4 regions of the Streptomyces sp. NPDC088725 genome follow, and region 4 is predicted to be linked to each of the others. Evidence: riboswitches for the same ligand, from Rfam matches in the RefSeq annotation. Region 4 holds a riboswitch; each other region holds the start of a gene.
What was found. Region 4 has a riboswitch for cyclic di-AMP ahead of ACIP6N_RS15935 (transglycosylase family protein). Riboswitches for the same ligand answer to the same signal wherever they lie in the genome.

Region 1: another riboswitch for cyclic di-AMP. It lies ahead of ACIP6N_RS08525 (NlpC/P60 family protein); the one in region 4 lies ahead of ACIP6N_RS15935 (transglycosylase family protein).
Region 2: another riboswitch for cyclic di-AMP. It lies ahead of ACIP6N_RS03795 (peptidoglycan DD-metalloendopeptidase family protein); the one in region 4 lies ahead of ACIP6N_RS15935 (transglycosylase family protein).
Region 3: another riboswitch for cyclic di-AMP. It lies ahead of ACIP6N_RS00465 (M23 family metallopeptidase); the one in region 4 lies ahead of ACIP6N_RS15935 (transglycosylase family protein).

The regions. Positions count from the first base shown of each region.
Region 1 covers NZ_JBIVLO010000003.1:331,962-336,164, forward strand. Annotated here, with positions in the region: gene pcrA (DNA helicase PcrA) at 1-1,206, opposite strand, end outside; cyclic di-AMP (ydaO/yuaA leader) riboswitch at 1,488-1,643, shown strand; gene ACIP6N_RS08525 (NlpC/P60 family protein) at 1,651-2,781, shown strand; gene ACIP6N_RS08530 (NlpC/P60 family protein) at 3,096-4,184, shown strand.
Region 2 covers NZ_JBIVLO010000001.1:890,459-894,661, reverse strand. Annotated here, with positions in the region: gene ACIP6N_RS03800 (SGNH/GDSL hydrolase family protein) at 1-667, opposite strand, end outside; gene ACIP6N_RS03795 (peptidoglycan DD-metalloendopeptidase family protein) at 870-1,655, opposite strand; cyclic di-AMP (ydaO/yuaA leader) riboswitch at 1,659-1,847, opposite strand; gene ACIP6N_RS03790 (tyrosine-protein phosphatase) at 2,184-2,996, shown strand; gene ACIP6N_RS03785 (DUF6126 family protein) at 3,019-3,156, opposite strand; gene ACIP6N_RS03780 (helix-turn-helix domain-containing protein) at 3,180-3,794, opposite strand; gene ACIP6N_RS03775 (aspartate aminotransferase family protein) at 3,871-4,203, opposite strand, start outside.
Region 3 covers NZ_JBIVLO010000001.1:116,143-120,345, forward strand. Annotated here, with positions in the region: gene ACIP6N_RS00455 (M16 family metallopeptidase) at 1-104, shown strand, start outside; gene ACIP6N_RS00460 (M16 family metallopeptidase) at 122-1,504, shown strand; cyclic di-AMP (ydaO/yuaA leader) riboswitch at 1,674-1,845, shown strand; gene ACIP6N_RS00465 (M23 family metallopeptidase) at 1,856-2,650, shown strand; gene ACIP6N_RS00470 (GntR family transcriptional regulator) at 2,806-3,495, shown strand; gene ACIP6N_RS00475 (HPr family phosphocarrier protein) at 3,645-3,926, opposite strand; gene ACIP6N_RS00480 (GNAT family N-acetyltransferase) at 4,051-4,203, shown strand, end outside.
Region 4 covers NZ_JBIVLO010000005.1:564,896-569,098, reverse strand. Annotated here, with positions in the region: gene eno (phosphopyruvate hydratase) at 1-962, opposite strand, end outside; gene ACIP6N_RS15935 (transglycosylase family protein) at 1,235-1,918, opposite strand; cyclic di-AMP (ydaO/yuaA leader) riboswitch at 1,922-2,097, opposite strand; gene ACIP6N_RS15930 (transglycosylase family protein) at 2,374-3,393, opposite strand; gene ACIP6N_RS15925 (cytochrome P450) at 3,606-4,203, opposite strand, start outside.

The DNA.
Region 1 (4,203 bases), on a different contig from region 4:
CTCCTCGGCGATGAACTGCGCCTCGTCGTGCTCGGTGTCCGCGACATAGCCGGTGATCTGCGCGCCGGTGCCGGCGTTGGTCCACAGGTTCTTGGGGCGGCGGCTCTCGTTGCGCTCGATGACCGCGTTGGCCGCGCTGAGGATCGTCTGCGTGGAGCGGTAGTTCTGCTCCAGCAGGATCGTCGTCGCGTTCGGGTAGTCCTCCTCGAACTGGAGGATGTTGCGGATGGTGGCGCCGCGGAACGCGTAGATCGACTGGTCGGCGTCGCCGACGACACACAGCTCGGCGGGGTCCTGGTCCTCGCCGGAGGGGCCCACCAGCTCACGTACGAGCGTGTACTGGGCGTGGTTGGTGTCCTGGTACTCGTCCACCAGGACGTGCCGGAAGCGCCGCCGGTAGTGCTCGGCGACATCCGGGAACGCCTGGAGCAGGTGGACGGTGGTCATGATGATGTCGTCGAAATCCAGCGCGTTGGCCTCGCGCAGCCGTGCCTGGTACATCCGGTAGGCCTCGGCGACGGTCTTCTCGAAGCCGTCGATGGCCTGGCCGGTGAAGGTCTCCTCGTCGATCAGCTCGTTCTTCAGATTCGAGATCTTGGCGCTGAAGGACTTCGGCGGATACCGCTTGGGGTCCAGCTCCAGATCACGGCAGACCAGGGCCATGAGCCGCTTGGAATCGGCCGCGTCATAGATCGAGAACGAGGACGTGAAACCGAGCTTCTTCGACTCGCGCCGCAGGATCCGTACGCAGGCGCTGTGGAAGGTCATCACCCACATGGCGCTGGCACGCGGGCCGACCAGCTGCTCGACGCGCTCCTTCATCTCGCCGGCGGCCTTGTTGGTGAAGGTGATCGCCAGTATTTCGCCGGGGTGCACGCGGCGCGTGCCCAGCAGATGAGCGATCCGGTGAGTCAGCACGCGCGTCTTGCCGGAACCGGCCCCGGCGACGATGAGCAGCGGCGATCCGGTGTGCACGACGGCGGCGCGCTGCTCGTCGTTCAGCCCGTCGAGCAGCGCCACCGGATTGACGACGGTGCGCGGGGCGCCGTCGCGGTGGTACGGATCCCGGGCCGCGGGCACGTGGAACGCTCCCTCGAAGAGATCGTCGGGCACCTGCTCAGGCTCGGTGTCCTCGGGCGGCGGCGGGTGCTCCTCGCCGGAGGGCTGGAGGTCCGCCAGGAAACTGTCATCAAAGAGGCTGCTCATCGCCTTCAGAGTCTAGGCCGCTCCACTGACAGCGGGCAGCCGACGTCCGAAACGCCCTGCCCCGGACGCCGGAATCCTCTCCAGGTGATCACGGAGCGTGCCCAGCAGCCACCGCATCCGCGAAGGTCACGAAAATGTATCGGGCATATCGCACATCAACCTTCACAGCAGCACCACGAAGTGGTTAGCGTGCTCGAACAGGCACCCCGTACCCCAACGGCGACCGACGCCAAACGGGCTGCCCGCGCCGAATCCGGGGTTCCGTACCGAAGCGCTTCCGCAGGGAAGCCCTGCCGACGTGCGGAGATCCGGAACCGGGGACCCACTCGCACGACCGGGGTGAATCGGGCCGCACGTCCCAGGCCCGTAGGGCAGCCTTCCGTTCCACCGAGCCCGAACCCGACAGCTAACCCGGTAGGCGGTCCACGGAAGGAGATGCCGGCCTTGGCATCGCATCGCAAGCCGCGCACCCGTAACGGTGTACGGTCCAGCTCCCCCGCGCTCGGTCTCACGACGGCCGCCCTCGCCTCGGTCACGCTGCTCTCGGCACAGAGCGCCAACGCCGCGCCCGCGCGGCCGAAGCCGTCCATAGAAGAGGTGCGGAAGAAGGTAGACGACCTGTACCGCGAGGCCGGTTCCGCGACGGAGCGGTACAACAAGGCGAAAGAGTCCACGGACAAGCAGAAGAAGGACCTCGACCAGCTCCTCGACGAGGTCGCCAGGCGCGCGGACAAGCTGAACGAGGCCCGGCGCGCGCTGGGCACGTACGCGGCGGCGCAGTACCGGGAGGGCACCGTCGGCCCGACCGCGGCCCTGATGTTCGCCGACAGCCCGCAGGCGTACTTCGACCAGACTCAGCTGATGCACCGGATGACGGCGCACCAGCGCGACGCGGTCACCGACTTCCAGACCCAGCAGGCGGCCGCCGGTAAAAAGCGCGCGCAGGCGACGAAGAGCCTCGCGTCGCTCACCGCCTCCCAGAGCACGCTGCGCACCAGCAAGCAGAGCGTCCAGACGAAGCTGGGCGAGGCGCGCGCCCTGCTGTCGGAGCTGACAGCGGAGGAGAAGGCGCGGCTGGCCGCGCTGGAGCGCGAGAAGCAGGAGAAGGCCAGGAAGCAGGCGGAAGCGAAGGCCAAGGCGGAGGCGGAGCGGCAGAAGCAGTCGAAGCCGCCGGGCAGCGGCACGGGCACGGGCGGCGGCACGGGCACGCCGGCCGGCTCGAACTCCGGCCAGGCCGGGAAGGTACTCGCCTTCGCCCGCGCCCAGCTGGGCAAGCCGTACGTCTGGGGCGCGACGGGACCCAGCTCGTACGACTGTTCGGGCCTGACCCAGGCGGCCTGGCGGGCGGCGGGCGTGGAACTGCCACGCACCACCTGGGACCAGGTGAATGTCGGCACGCGCATCGCGACGGCCGATCTGCTCCCTGGAGACCTGGTCTTCTTTTACGACGACATCAGCCATGTCGGCATCTACATAGGCGACGGAATGATGATCCACGCACCGAAGCCGGGGGCGAATGTCCGCGAGGAGTCGATCTACTACATGCCGATCTACGGAAGTGTCCGCCCGGCCTGAGGTTCGCCCGGCCTGAGGCTGAGGTTCCTGTTGGCAGCGGACGAGGGACAGGGGCGAAGGCGCAGGCCACGCGCCTGCTCCGTGTGGCGGGCCGTCGTCCGTAACGGTCAGGTCCCGCCGTGCGGAGTGACTTCGGCATGGTCGCGGTGATCGTAAACCGCTCCTCTCCGTCCACCTTTGGGCAATAGCGGCCAGCCGGGCGCGCCTCGTGATCGCGCCCCTTACGGTCCTTCACGAGGTGGCCGACTCCTCCCCGCCGTCCACGTACCAGGACAGCCGTCGGCCGCCATCTCCCCGAAGGAAGTGGACGCCCCGTGGCCGCGCACCGAAAACGTAAACAGCGCCTGCTCGCCGGACCGGCGAGCCGCACCGCTGCCACCCTCGCGCTCGCGGGAGCTGTGACCGCCGCCGCGTCGAGCGGCCCCGTACAGGCCGGGCCCCGCCTGACCGCCGCCCAGGTCAAGGCCAAGGTCAACACCCTGTACGAGCAGGCGGAGGCCGCCACGGACAAGTACGACGGGGCGAAGGAGAAGGCCGACGAGGCCCGTACGGCGCTGAACGCGCTGCGTGACGAGGCCGCTCGCCGCACGGACCGGCTCAACGCCTCGCGCAACGCGCTCGGTTCGATCGCCGCCGCGCAGTACCGCGCCGGCGGCCTCGACCCTGCCATCCAGCTCGCGCTGTCGTCCAGCCCCGAACACTTTCTGGAGGGCGCGGCGCTCGCCGAACGTGCCGGGTCGCGCCAGGCCGACACGATCTCCGGTATGCGCAAGGAACTGGCCCGGATCTCCCAATTGCACACCAGCGCCGACGACCGGCTCGCCGACCTCAAGGCCCGCCAGACCGAGCTGGCCGCGTACAAGGCGAGCATCCAGAAGAAGCTCGACGCCGCGAAGAAGCTCCTCTCCCAGCTCACCGCCGCGCAGCGCGCGCGGTACGCGCAGGAGCAGGCCGGCGGTACGGTCGCGTCCCGCGCCGACCGCTCCCTGTCCCGCGACGCGCTGCGGGCCGCCGAGCAGGCGCCGGCACCGGGCGGCGGGCTACGGGCGCCCACCTCACGTGCCGCCGCGGCGGTGTCGTTCGCGTACGGAGCACTCGGCAAGCCGTACGTCTGGGGCGCCACGGGCCCCGACTCCTTCGACTGCTCGGGGCTGACCCAGGCGGCCTGGCGCGCCGCCGGTGTGTCGCTCCCGCGGACGTCGTACACCCAGATCAACGCGGGTCAGCGCGTGTCACGCGAACAGCTCGCGCCGGGCGATCTGGTGTTCTTCTACTCGGGCGTCAGCCATGTCGGGATCTACGTCGGCGGCGGCCGGATGATCCACGCTCCGCGCCCGGGCGCCCCGGTCAGGATCGCTCCGATCGACCAGATGCCCTTCGTCGGCGCGGCCCGTCCGGCCTGATTCCCCGCCGTCCCGGGAT
Region 2 (4,203 bases), on a different contig from region 4:
CGGGTACGTCGACGCCGAGCACCTGGGCGGCGCGCAGCGCCACGCGGGTGTGCCCCTCGGGCGACAGGTGCAGCCGGTCGCCCTCCCAGGCGCGCCGGTCCTGCACGGACTTCAGCGACCAGAGGTCGAGGACGGGGCAGTCGTAGCGGTCGGCGATGGCCCGCACATGGGCGGTGTACGTGGCGATCTTGCCGCGCAGACGACGCAGGACGGGCACGCCGCGGGTGTCGAAGCCGGTGGTCACCATGACCGTGCCGACGACGCCGGTGAGGTCGGCGACGGCGCGCTCCAGGCGCTCGGCGACGTCGTCGGGGTCGGTGCCGGGGCGGATGATGTCGTTGCCGCCCGCGCAGAAGGTCACCAGGTCCGGTGCGAGTTCCATCGCTCGCGGAACCTGCTCGGCGACGATCTGGTCGAGGAGCCTGCCGCGTACGGCGAGATTGGCGTACCGGAAGTCGCCGTGCACCGTGTCGTCGCCGTGCGCGGTGTTGTGCGCCGGGTCGCCGGTGACCGGCAGTTGGTCGGCGAGCAGGACCGCGAGCCGGTCGGCCCAGCCGACATAGAGACCGTCGGGTCCCGGGTCGCCCACTCCCTCGGTGAAGCTGTCGCCGATCGCCGCGTACGACCCGAATACGCCTTCTCTTCTTGATCTCTCATCGTTGAACACAGCTGAGGATTTTGCTCCCGCGCGTGTGACCTACGCGACCGTAAGGAAGGGTTGACGGCGGGTGAGATATACCATCGGTCAAGTTTCGGCCAAACGGGAATAGCCACCGCCCGGCATTTCCGCTGCCGGGCGGTGGCTTGTCCTCGCCTGTTCAGACGCCGGGCTTCGGGCGTCGGGCGTCAGGCGTCAGAGATCGACCGATTCAGACAGTGACGCCGTGGGCGCGCAGGTACGCCACCGGGTCGATGTCCGAGCCGTAGTCCGGTCCGGTCCTGACCTCGAAGTGCAGGTGCGGTCCCGTGACGTTGCCGGTCGCGCCGGAGATGCCGATCTGCTGTCCCGCGCCGACGGTCTGTCCCGCGGAGACACCGATCGAGGTCATGTGGGCGTACTGCGAGTACGTGCCGTCCGGGTGCTGGATGACGACCTGATTGCCGTACGAGCCGCCCCAGCCGGCGGTGACGACGGTACCCGCGCCGATCGCCTTGATGGGGGTGCCGGACGGAACCACGAAGTCCACACCGGTGTGGTAGCCACTGGCCCAGCTGCTGCCCGCCTGGTGGTACGGCGTGCCGATCGCGTCGATGGCGACCGGGAGGTTGAAGGCGGGAGCGGCGGCCTTCTTGACCGCGGGGGCCTCCGGAGCGGCGGTCGCCGCAGCCGCGCCGACGGCCAGCTTGAGACCGGGGCGGATCACCGACGGGTCGGCGCCGACGGCCGGGCGGTTGTCGGCGTAGAGCTTCTGCCAGCCACCGGCGACGTGCTGGTCTCGCGCGATCTTGGACAGCGTGTCGCCGGAGACCACCGAGTAGGTCTTCGCGGTCTGGGCGGCGGCGACGGTCTGCGTGGGCGTCGCCTTCTCGGCGGCGTGCGCGCCGGTGGCACCGATGAGCGGAAGCGCGAGGGCGGCGCCACCCGCGCTGACGGCGATGATTCCGCGTCTGATCGAACGGGACATGGGACGGCGGTGCTTACCCTTTGCGGGCATGACGAATTTCCTCTCCGGCGCCTGCGAGGTGAGCTGTCGGGTTCGAGCTGGAGTTGCCCGGTCGCGCTGTCGCGCGACTTCACCCCGAGCCGTCCGGACGAGCCGGTTCGGCGTACTACCTGGGTCCCCCGCTCCTGCCACACGTGGGTGGATGGAATTCCGGGCGGCGGCAGGATTCGGCGTTCCGCTCGGACAAATGGTGACCGTAAGCGAGCGAACCGGCGGGAACAAGCCCGTGTATTCCCGCCGGCAATACACGCTCCGATATTTCCCGGGATTAGCGGTCACCCTCCGTGGATTAAGGATCTTCGTTTTCCATAGGACGCAGGAATTCCGCTTCGCCGCACCGCCACGGACCGTCACGAATATGATCCCGCTCACGAGGCACAAACCCATCCGCCCATTTATGGGGACAGGTTGCAATCAAACGAACAATACGGACAGATTAGTCTGGTGATCATGTCGTAGGGTCAGAGCCCGCCACCGTCGGCGAGCAGCGCCGGCGGCTGATCCGGAGGAGCAGCTCCCATGACGCAGCACCTGCCGCACGTCCCGCCGACAGAGCCCGGACTGACCGGCGTGCGTAATTTCCGCGACGTGGGCGGACTGCCGACCACCGACGGCCGGGTTGTGCGGCAGGGCCGTCTCTTCCGCAGCGGCCACCTCGCCAACGCGACCGCGGCCGACGCCGCTGCGCTGTCCGCGCTGGGTCTCCACACGATCTTCGACTTCCGTAACGCGGCCGACCTCAAGCTCGACGGCAGGGACGTCGAGCTGCCCGGCGTACGCCATGTGAACATCCCGCTCTCCGACCCGGCCCACGGCGCGGAGTTCTGGCGGATGATCCGGCACGGCGACCTCGACCAGCTGCGCGCGCTGCTCTCGGACGGCAAGGCGGCCGCGCGGATGACGGAGTCGTACCGGTCGGTCATCACGGACCGCACCGCCGAGCACAGCCGGGTGCTGCACGCCCTCGCCGAGGACAGCGTCCCCGCGCTGATGCACTGCGCGGCGGGCAAGGACAGGGCGGGGGTTTCCGTCGCGGTGACGCTGCTCGCCGTGGGGGTCGAGCCCGGGGCCGTCGAGGCGGACTATCTGAAGTCGAACGCCCCGGCCCACCGCTACCTGGTCCGCCGCAGCGACACCTCGCCCGCCGGCACGTCCGACGAGGTGATGGAGCTGCTCAGCCCGCTCTTCGACGCGCGCGCCGAGTATCTCGCCGCCGCCTTCGAGACCATCGAGCAGACGTGGGGAACCACCGAGCGCTATCTGGCCGAGGGCCTGGGACTCACCCCCCAGACCCTGGAGAAGCTGCGCGGCAGCCTCCTCGACGGCGCGTGACAAGGAGCGGCGACGACCGGCGCTACTGGCTGCGCGAGCCCACGAGGAAGAGCACGTAGAGGAATCCGGCGAAGAGGTGCCCCGCCACCAGATAGGCGAAGAGCCGGACGACCAGTCCCCGGGGGAGCGTCCATTCTCTGCGGACTCGGTTCTCTGACATGAGAGCGGACCTTTCCCGGCGGTTCAGCCGCGACGGCGCCCGCCGCCGAGACACAGCTCGGCGGCGGGGCTCTGCAGCAGGGTGTGGACGAAGAGCAGGTGCGTCGCGCCGGGCCCGGCCGCGGCGATGCGGTGCGGGGTGAGCGAGTCGAAGTGCGCGCTGTCGCCGGGGTCGAGCAGATGGACGGCGTCCCCGAGGCCCAGCCTCAGCCGCCCTTCCAGGACGTAGAGCCATTCCTCTCCCGCGTGCACCCGGACGAGATCGCCCTGCGCCCCGTACGGGATACGGACCCGCAGCGGCTGCATCGCACGACCCGCGCCGCTGCCTGCCTGGTGATAGGTCCAGCCGTCGGCCTCGACGGCCTCCATGCGCCCGGCGCGGATGATCGGGTCGCGTTCCGGGGGGACTTCGCCGAGCAGTTCGGAGACCGTCGTACTGTAGACCCGGGCCAGCGCCAGCAGCATGGGCAGCGAGGGCTGCCTGCGCCCTGTCTCCAGCCGGGAGAGATGCGCCGGGGAGAGCCCGGCGCGCTGGGCGGCCGCCTCAAGGGTGAGACGGCGGCCTCGGCGCAGTTCGCGCAGGCGGGGCGCGACCTCGGGCAGCTCGTCGGCCGCCCCTCCTTCGGCAGAAGTACTCATGCCTCCATTGCGCCAGGTCATTTCCTCCGGGGCAAATCAATTGCCCCGGAGGCAAAAAAGCTTCCCGCAGGCTCCGCTACCGGTTCGCGACGGCCTGCTTCACCAGCGTCTTGCCGAAGTCCCACATCAGCCCGCCACCGCCGTGCGCGTCGTCCATGACCGCGGTGAACGCGTCCACGAACCGGTCCACCTCGCGCTCGCCGATCGTCAGCGGCGGGATCAGTTTGATCACCTCCAGGAAGTCACCGGAGACCTGGGTGAGGATGCGGTGCTTCTGGAGCAGCGGGACGACCACCATCTGCGCGAAGAGCCCCTTGCGCGCGGCCTGGAGCATGGTCCAGCGGCTGCGGAGCTTGAGCGAGTCCGGCCTGCCGAACTCGATACCGACCATCAGACCGCGGCCGCGTAC
Region 3 (4,203 bases), on a different contig from region 4:
ACAACAGGGCGGTGCTGGTGTACGAACCGCTGGCCCCCGAAGAGGCGTCCGCGGACGAGACCGCCGCCGAAGAGACCGACGAGCACGAGGGGGCGGACAAGTGACCGACGCTGCCGTGACCATGGACCTCCATCCGCAGCCGCAGGCCGGCGAAGCCACCCCCTGGGCCTTCCCCGCTCCCGAGCGCGGCGCGCTCGACAACGGCGTGACGGTGCTGCGCTGCCACCGCCCCGGGCAGCAGGTGGTCGCCGTCGAGATCTCCCTCGACGCCCCGCTCGACGCCGAGCCGGAAGGGCTCGACGGCGTCGCCACGATCATGGTGCGTGCCTTCTCCGAAGGCACCGACAAGCACAGCGCCGAGGAGTTCGCCGCCGAGCTGGAGCGCTGCGGCGCCACGCTCGACGCGGCCGCGGACCACCCGGGCGTACGGGTCTCCCTGGAGGTCCCGGTCTCCCGGCTCGCCAAGGGGCTCGGCCTGCTCGCCGACGCGCTGCGCGCGCCGGCGTTCCTGGACACCGAGGTCGAGCGGCTGGTGAACAACCGCCTCGACGAGATCCCGCACGAGGCGGCCAACCCGGGCCGCCGGGCCGCCAAGCAGCTCTCCAGGGAGCTGTTCCCGGCGTCCCTGCGCATGTCGCGCCCCCGCCAGGGCACCGCGGAGACGGTGGAACGCATCGACGCCAAGGCGGTGCGCGCCTTCTACGACGCGCACGTACGCCCCGCCACGGCCACGGCCGTCGTCGTCGGTGACCTCACGGACGTCGACCTGGACGCGCTGCTCGCCGAGACGCTGGGCGCCTGGACGGGCAACACCGCCCCCGCCAGGCCCGTGCCGCCCATCACCGCCGACGACACGGGCCGCGTGGTGATCGTGGACCGTCCCGGCGCCGTACAGACCCAGCTGCTGATCGGCCGCATCGGCGCCGACCGGCACGACCGCGTCTGGCCGGCCCAGGTGCTCGGCACGTACTGCCTCGGCGGCACCCTGACGTCCCGTCTCGACCGGGTGCTGCGCGAGGAGAAGGGCTACACCTACGGTGTCCGGGCCTTCGGCCAGGTGCTGCGCTCCTCCGACCCGGCCACTCCCGGCGGCGCGACGGGCGCCGCGATGCTCGCCATCAGCGGTTCCGTGGACACGGAGTCCACCGGCCCGGCGCTGGAGGACCTCTGGACCGTGCTGCGCACCCTCGCGGCCGAAGGCCTCACGGACGCCGAGCGCGATGTGGCCGTCCAGAACCTGGTGGGGGTCGCGCCGCTGAAGTACGAGACGGCGGCCTCGGTGGCGGACACCCTGGCCGATCAGGTCGAGCAGCACCTCCCGGACGACTTCCAGGCGCAGTTGTACGCGCGCCTGGCCGAGACCGGCACGGTCGAGGCGACCGCGGCGGCGGTCAACGCCTTCCCGGTGGACCGTCTTGTCACGGTGCTCGTCGGGGACGCCGCCCGGATCAAGGATCCCGTCACGGCGCTCGGAATTGGCGAAGTGACGGTTGTCACGGGCTGAATTCCGCCGTAAGTGGAACCCCGGTGACGACCAGTCGCCGGGGTTCTCCCGTATGTCCTTCTTGTCTGTGGTGTGCGCTACAAACGGGCCTGTCTGTTTGGTGATTGAAAGACAGTCCGCTTAGCGTCGATCCGGCTGTTCGCCAGTAACGCGCCGCGACCGCGGCATCGGACAGCCATCGCCGAGTCCCCGTCAGGCGCGAGCCTGGGGAGCCGGGGACCCACACTCAGTCCCCGGGGTGAATCGGGTGCCTTCGCACGTATCCCGTGCGGAGGGGCCCGTAGGAGACCTTCCTGCTCCGAACCCGTCAGCTAACCCGGTAGGCGAGAGGGAAGGAAAGGACCAGCAGTCTTGGCATTCAGCCGTCCCGCCGGGAAGCACCGTGCCCCGCGCCGTGCTTCGAGTCCCGACGCGCGCCGTACGGCGCGCAGGAGCGCGAGAGCCGCAGGCGTCGTGACCGTCGCCGTCGGCAGTGTCGTCACCGGGCTCTCGTCCCAGGCGCTGGCCGCGGATTCCGACGCGCCGGCCGCGCGGCGGACCGGACTGACGCAGGTTCTCGACGTCAGTGACTCCCTCGCCGACGAGATCGGGGCCCAGGCCGCCGCCCAGCGCCAGGCCGCCGACGAGGCGGCCCGCGCGACGGCTCGGGCCGAGGCCGAGCGCAAGGCCGAGGCCCGCGCCAAGGAGGCCCGCGCGGCCGAGGAGCGCGCGGCCCGTGCGGCCGAGCGCGAGCGCCTCAACGCCTTCCGGCTGCCGGTGGCCGGTTCGTACGTCAGCACGGCCTACCGCAGCGGCGGCGCGCTCTGGTCCTCCGGCAGTCACACCGGCATCGACTTCCACGCGGCCTCCGGTACCCCGGTCGTGGCCGTCGGCGCGGGCACCGTGGTCGAGGCCGGCTGGGCCGGCGCCTACGGCGACAACGTCGTGCTGAGGATGGACGACGGCACCTACACGCAGTACGGCCACCTCTCGTCGACCGCCGTCTCCGTCGGCCAGAGCGTCAGCGCGGGGCAGCGGATCGGCCTCTCGGGCGCGACCGGCAACACCACGGGACCGCACCTGCACTTCGAGGCCCGTACGAGCGCGGAGTACGGCTCCGACATCGACCCCGTCGCATATCTGCGCAGCCACGGCCTGAACGTCTGACCGATTCGTCCGGCCTCCGCAGAACCTCCGTCGCACTGGCCAAAAGATATCCATGGATTTCGGGCAGCCATCGGAAATTCGCGTTGATTGCAATAGAGTCACGGAACAGGCGTCAATCGGCTGCGTTTCGCGCGGATTAAGGCGGAGGTTCGGACATGCGCATTCCAGCGCACTCGGTATGCACGGCGATCCGCGACGACATTGTCTCCGGTCTGTTCGAGCGGGGCGGCAGACTCACCGAAGAACATCTGGCGCGGCGCTACGGCGTCTCCCGCGTCCCGGTGCGCGAGGCGCTGCGCACCCTGGAGTCCGAGGGGTTCGTCACGACCCGGCGCCATGTCGGCGCGTGCGTGGCCGAACCCACCGAGCAGGAGGCGGCGGACCTCCTGGAAGTGCGGCTGCTGCTGGAGCCGCTGGGTGCGGCCCGCGCCGCGCAGCGGCGTACGGACGCCCATCTCAAGGTGTTGCGCGGCATGGTGCGGCTGGGTCAGGAGCGGGCGCGCCGGAGCCAGGGCGAGGATCTGCGCTCGCTCGGCTCCTGGTTCCACGAGACGCTCGCCCAGGCGTCCGGCAGCCCGGGGCTCATCGCGCTGCTCACGCAGCTGAGGCACAAGATCGCCTGGATGTACACCGTCGAGCAGCCCGGGCATCCGGTGGAGTCCTGGGCGGAGCACGGCGCGATCGTCGACGCGGTGGCGCGCGGCGACGCCGAGCGCGCGCGGACGCTCACCACGCTGCACGCCGAACGCTCCGCCGTCGCGCACCGGCTGCGGCGGCCCGCCCCGGTCATGGAAAAAGTGAGCGCTTCGCAACATGCCGTAAACATCACGAGCGTCCGTACTTAACAATGACGTCGTATACAAAGAGCGGGAAACAAGTGGGCTCTATTTCCTGCTGCCCTTTTTGAAAGAAAACGGGCCGAAAACAAACCGAGCCGCGGTGCGCGGAATTCACGCACCGCGGCTCGGCCCGCGGAAAAGATGTGCCGGACGTCTCAGACCGTCTCGGGGAGTTCGTCGAGTCCCTCGGCGACCAGCTTCGCCAGCCGGTCGAGCGCGGCGTCCGCGCCTTCCGCGTCCGAAGCGAGCACGATCTCCTCGCCGCCCTGCGCGCCCAGTCCGAGCACCGCGAGCATCGACGCGGCGTTGACCGGGTTTCCGTCGGCCTTCGCGATGGTCACAGGGACACCGGTGGCCGTGGTCGCACGGACGAAGATGGAAGCGGGGCGGGCGTGCAGGCCCTCGGCCCAGCCGACATTGACGCGGCGCTCAGCCATGGTGTTGCCCTTCAAGTCTCACGTTTCAAGAGGTTGTCTAGACCAGTGTCTCACGTGCGGCGAAGTACCTGGAGGCACGTGTTCACGCGCGGCCTCCGACCGCGCTCCGCCGTAGGCTTGGACCATGGAGACGCCGTCGGAATACGCGTACCCGAGCCACTGGGAAGCAGACATCGTGCTGCGTGACGGCGGTACAGCGCGTATCAGGCCCATCACGACCGGAGACGCGAAACGCCTGGTCAGCTTCTACGAACAGGTCTCCGACGAATCCAAGTAC
Region 4 (4,203 bases):
CGCTCCGGGTTGGTGACGAAGAGGTCGTCGCCGACGATCTGCACCTTGCTGCCGAGCTTGTCCGTGAGGACCTTCCAGCCGGCCCAGTCGTCTTCGTACAGCGGGTCCTCGATGGAGACCAGCGGGTACGAGGCGACGAGCTCCTCGTAGTACTCGGTCAGCTCGACGGCCGAGAGGGACTTGCCCTCGAACGAGTACGAGCCGTCCTTGTAGAACTCGGAGGCGGCGACGTCCAGCGCGAGCGCGATGTCACGGCCGGGAACGTAACCGGCCTCCTTGATGGCCTCGAGGATCAGGTCGAGCGCGGCGCGGTTCGACTCCAGGTTCGGCGCGAAGCCGCCCTCGTCGCCCAGGCCGGTGGAGAGGCCCTTCTGCTTCAGGACCTTCTTGAGCGTGTGGTAGACCTCGGCACCCCAGCGCAGCGCCTCGGAGAAGGACTCCGCGCCGATCGGGGCGATCATGAACTCCTGGATGTCCACGTTGGAGTCGGCGTGCGAGCCGCCGTTCAGGATGTTCATCATCGGAACGGGCAGCAGGTGCGCGTTCGGACCGCCGAGGTAGCGGAAGAGCGGGAGGTCGGAGGCCTCGGACGCGGCGTGCGCGACCGCGAGGGAGACACCGAGGATGGCGTTGGCACCCAGCGACGACTTGTCCGGCGTGGCGTCCAGGTCGAACATGGCCTGGTCGATCAGGCGCTGCTCGGTGGCGTCGTAGCCGACCAGCTCGGGGCCGATCTGCTCGATGACGGCGAGGACGGCCTTCTCGACGCCCTTGCCCTGGTAGCGGTTCTGGTCACCGTCGCGGAGCTCAAGGGCCTCGAACGCACCGGTGGAGGCACCGGAGGGGACAGCAGCACGGCCGGTGCTGCCGTCGTCGAGGCCGACCTCGACCTCGACGGTGGGGTTGCCTCGGGAGTCGAGGATTTCCCGGGCTACGACGACGTCGATGGACGGCACGAGCATCTCCTTCTGGGATGTGACGCTGGAAGTGCAGGGTCTCATTGGCCTTGCGGCATGAGCCTAACCGGCTCCCGGGCATCGACCGCCCCCGCCCGCCCCCTGGGACGAAAAGAGGGGCGAAACAGCGAGGAGCCCCGGCCCGGCGCGTACGGGGGAGAACGCGCGGGACCGGGGTGGTCCGTGAGATGCCCCTGCCCCTGCTTGACCTACTGACCGGACTACGGAGACGGGGGTGGGCCGGACCGGCGCGGTGGCGTCCGGCCCACAGCGAACCGTCAGCTCAGGTGGAGCCGCTGGCCCGGGAAGATCACGTCGGCGTCGCGGACGATGTCCTTGTTCAGGTCGAAGACCTTCTTCCATCCACCCTTGACGTGGTGGGCGGAGGCGATCTTCGACAGCGTGTCGCCGGACTTGACCTTGTACTCGCCGTCGCCCTTCTTGACCGGCGCCGGGCGGGTCGTACCGCGCGAAGCGGTCTGCTCGTGGCCGCGCGGGGTCTGCGTCTTCGCCTTCGGCTGGGCCTGGGAGGCCTGCGGTGCCTGCGGCTTCGGCTGAGCGGCGGCGCCGCTCGACGGGGAGGCGCCGGACAGGTTGACGCCGCAGCTCGGCCAGGCACCCTTGCCCTGGCTCGCGAGGACCTTCTCCGCGACGGCTATCTGCTGGTCCTTGGTGGCCTGGTTGGCCTGCGAGGCGTACGCGGTGCCGCCGTACGCGGCCCACGTGGACGGCGTGAACTGGAGGCCGCCGTAGAAGCCGTTACCCGTGCTGATCGCCCAGTTGCCGCCGGACTCGCACTGCGCGACCTGGTCCCACTCCGAGGTGGTCGCGGCGGACGCGGAGGTCGCGCCGAGCAGCGGCGCGGCGACGGCGGCACCGGTGATCCCGGCGAGCGTGGCGTAACGGACGGCCATGGACGGACGGCGGTGCTTGCCCTTGTCGAGCCTGTTCGAACGCAGCATGAAGCATCTCCTCACCGACGCCTCCGAGGTCAGCTGTCGGGTTCGGGCCAAGTGAGTTGCCCGGCCGCGTGCTTGTGGCACGCGGCTACACCCCAAGCCGGTCTTCGGCCGTCTCTCGACGGCCGGGGCCGGCTACTTACCTTTGGGTCCCCCGGTCCTGCCTTCGGCGCTTTACGCGACGACTACGCCCTTCGATCGCCGGCAGGACTCGGCGTGACGATCGACGGGGCCCGCGGTGCGAGCGGTTCAGACCGTAATCACAGGACTCCCGCTTGTTCAAAGACGAACATCAAGGAGAAATCGCCCGTTCCGCCCCTGGGGCGCGGACCATTTCCGCAGGTGAGAGGCGAAAGGGACGAACGCGGCGGCCAAAGCGCATCAGTTACGGCAAAGAGACGCTTGTCTCACTTAGACAGAAGCGGACATAGAACGTCGAACTACCCGCCTCGGAGCCTCTACTTCACGCTCAGATCAAGGGTCTGGCCAGGAAGGATGAGGTCGGGGTCGGAGCCGACGACGCCCTCGTTCGCGTCGTAGATCGAAGTCCAGCCGCCGGAGAGGTCATGCGCCTCGGCGATGCCCCAGAGCGTGTCGCCGAGCTGAACCTCGTACGCACCGTCCACATCGCCCGTAACGCCCGAATCTTCCACAACATCCCCGTCGCGTCCTGACGGACCGTCACCGCGCGATGCATGACGGCCCGATTCGCGCGTTTCATCCGCATTGCCGTGTCCGGCGCCCCGCGGGTCGGCCGGACCGCGGTGCCTGCCGGGGGTCTGGCCGGCCGAGCCGGCCGGGTCCGCGGCTCCGGGGTCGGGTGTGGCGGACGAGGAGGGCGAGGGCGTGGTGGAGGGGTGGGCGGAAGGCGTGGCCGACCCCTCTCCCGCGCCCTGGCCGCCGGAGCCGGTGGCAGCGCCCTGATCCGCGGACGGGGAATCCGAGGGCGTCTCGGAGCCGGGTGCGGCTCCGGTCCCACCACTACCACCGCCGGTGCCCGGACCCGCGTCCGGAGCGGACGAGGAAGCGTCCGAGGGGGCCGCGCCGCTCCCGTCCGGCACGGAACCCCTGGGCGCGGCGCCGGGGTCGACGTCCGGCGCGGTGCCGTCGTTCGTCAGGCGCGCGAGCGGCGCACAGGTCAGCCAGGCGGCCGGCCCCTGCGCCTTCAGGACCTTCTCGGCTATCGCGATCTGCTGGGAGCGGCTGGCGAGGTCCGGGCGCGACGCGAAGTCGGCCCCGCCGAACTGGTCCCAGATCTCCTGCGAGAGCTGGAGCCCTCCGTAGTAGCCGTTGCCGAGATCGGCGCTCCACATGCCACCGCTCTCGCATTCGGCGACGCGATCCCACGTGGAGGCGTCGGCGGCGCTCGCGCCCGATGCGGCGAGCAGCGGGATGGCGATCGCCGATCCCGTCACTCCTGCGGCGACGATCAGGGCGGGGGCCTGGCGAGGTCTGCGGTGTCGGCCGTTGGCGGACATGCGATTGCCTTCCGTGTGACGACTGACGCCGGAAGCGTCAGACATGACGAGACAGGACGAGACGGGTCACACCGGGCCATGCCGGTCATGAACAAGGCATGGCGAGGCATCAAACGTGACGTCGACTACAGCGTGTGGCCGCTGAGTTGTCGGTGAAGGTAGCGGTACTCAAACACTTGTCACAAGTCGATGCAGCGGAGATCACGTGAAAGTCACAGTCCTGACGGTCCGTCAGGACTATGGGCCGTGAACTGCACAGGAAGGGTGCGCAATCCCCGCATGATGAGCCCACCCCGCCACCGCAAATCAGCTGGATCTTCCGCAAGCCGCACATCCGGAAGGCGGGTCAGAAGGGTCGCGAGCGCGGTCTGCCCTTCGAGCCTCGCGAGGGGCGCGCCGAGGCAGTAGTGGATGCCGTGTCCGTATCCGAGGTGTTGATTGTCACGTCGTGCGAGGTCCAGGGTGTCGGGTTCGGCGAACCGCTCCGGGTCCCGGTCGGCGGCGGCCAGGACGACGAGGACGGGGTCGCCCGCCTCGACCCGCTTCCCGCCCAACTCCAGCGCCTCGGTGGCGTATCGCCAGGTCGCCAGCTCCACGGGCCCGTCGTAGCGCAGCAGTTCCTCGACGCCCGTGGCCAGCAGGTCCGTCTCTCCGGCGTCGAGCGAACGCTGGAGGCGGGCGCGCTGCTCCGGGTGGCGGATGAGCGTGTACATCCCGTTGCCGATCAGGTTCACGGTCGTCTCGAAACCGGCGAACAGGATGATGAAGGCCATGGCCGCGGCCTCGTTCTCGCTCAGGTGCTCCCCGTCG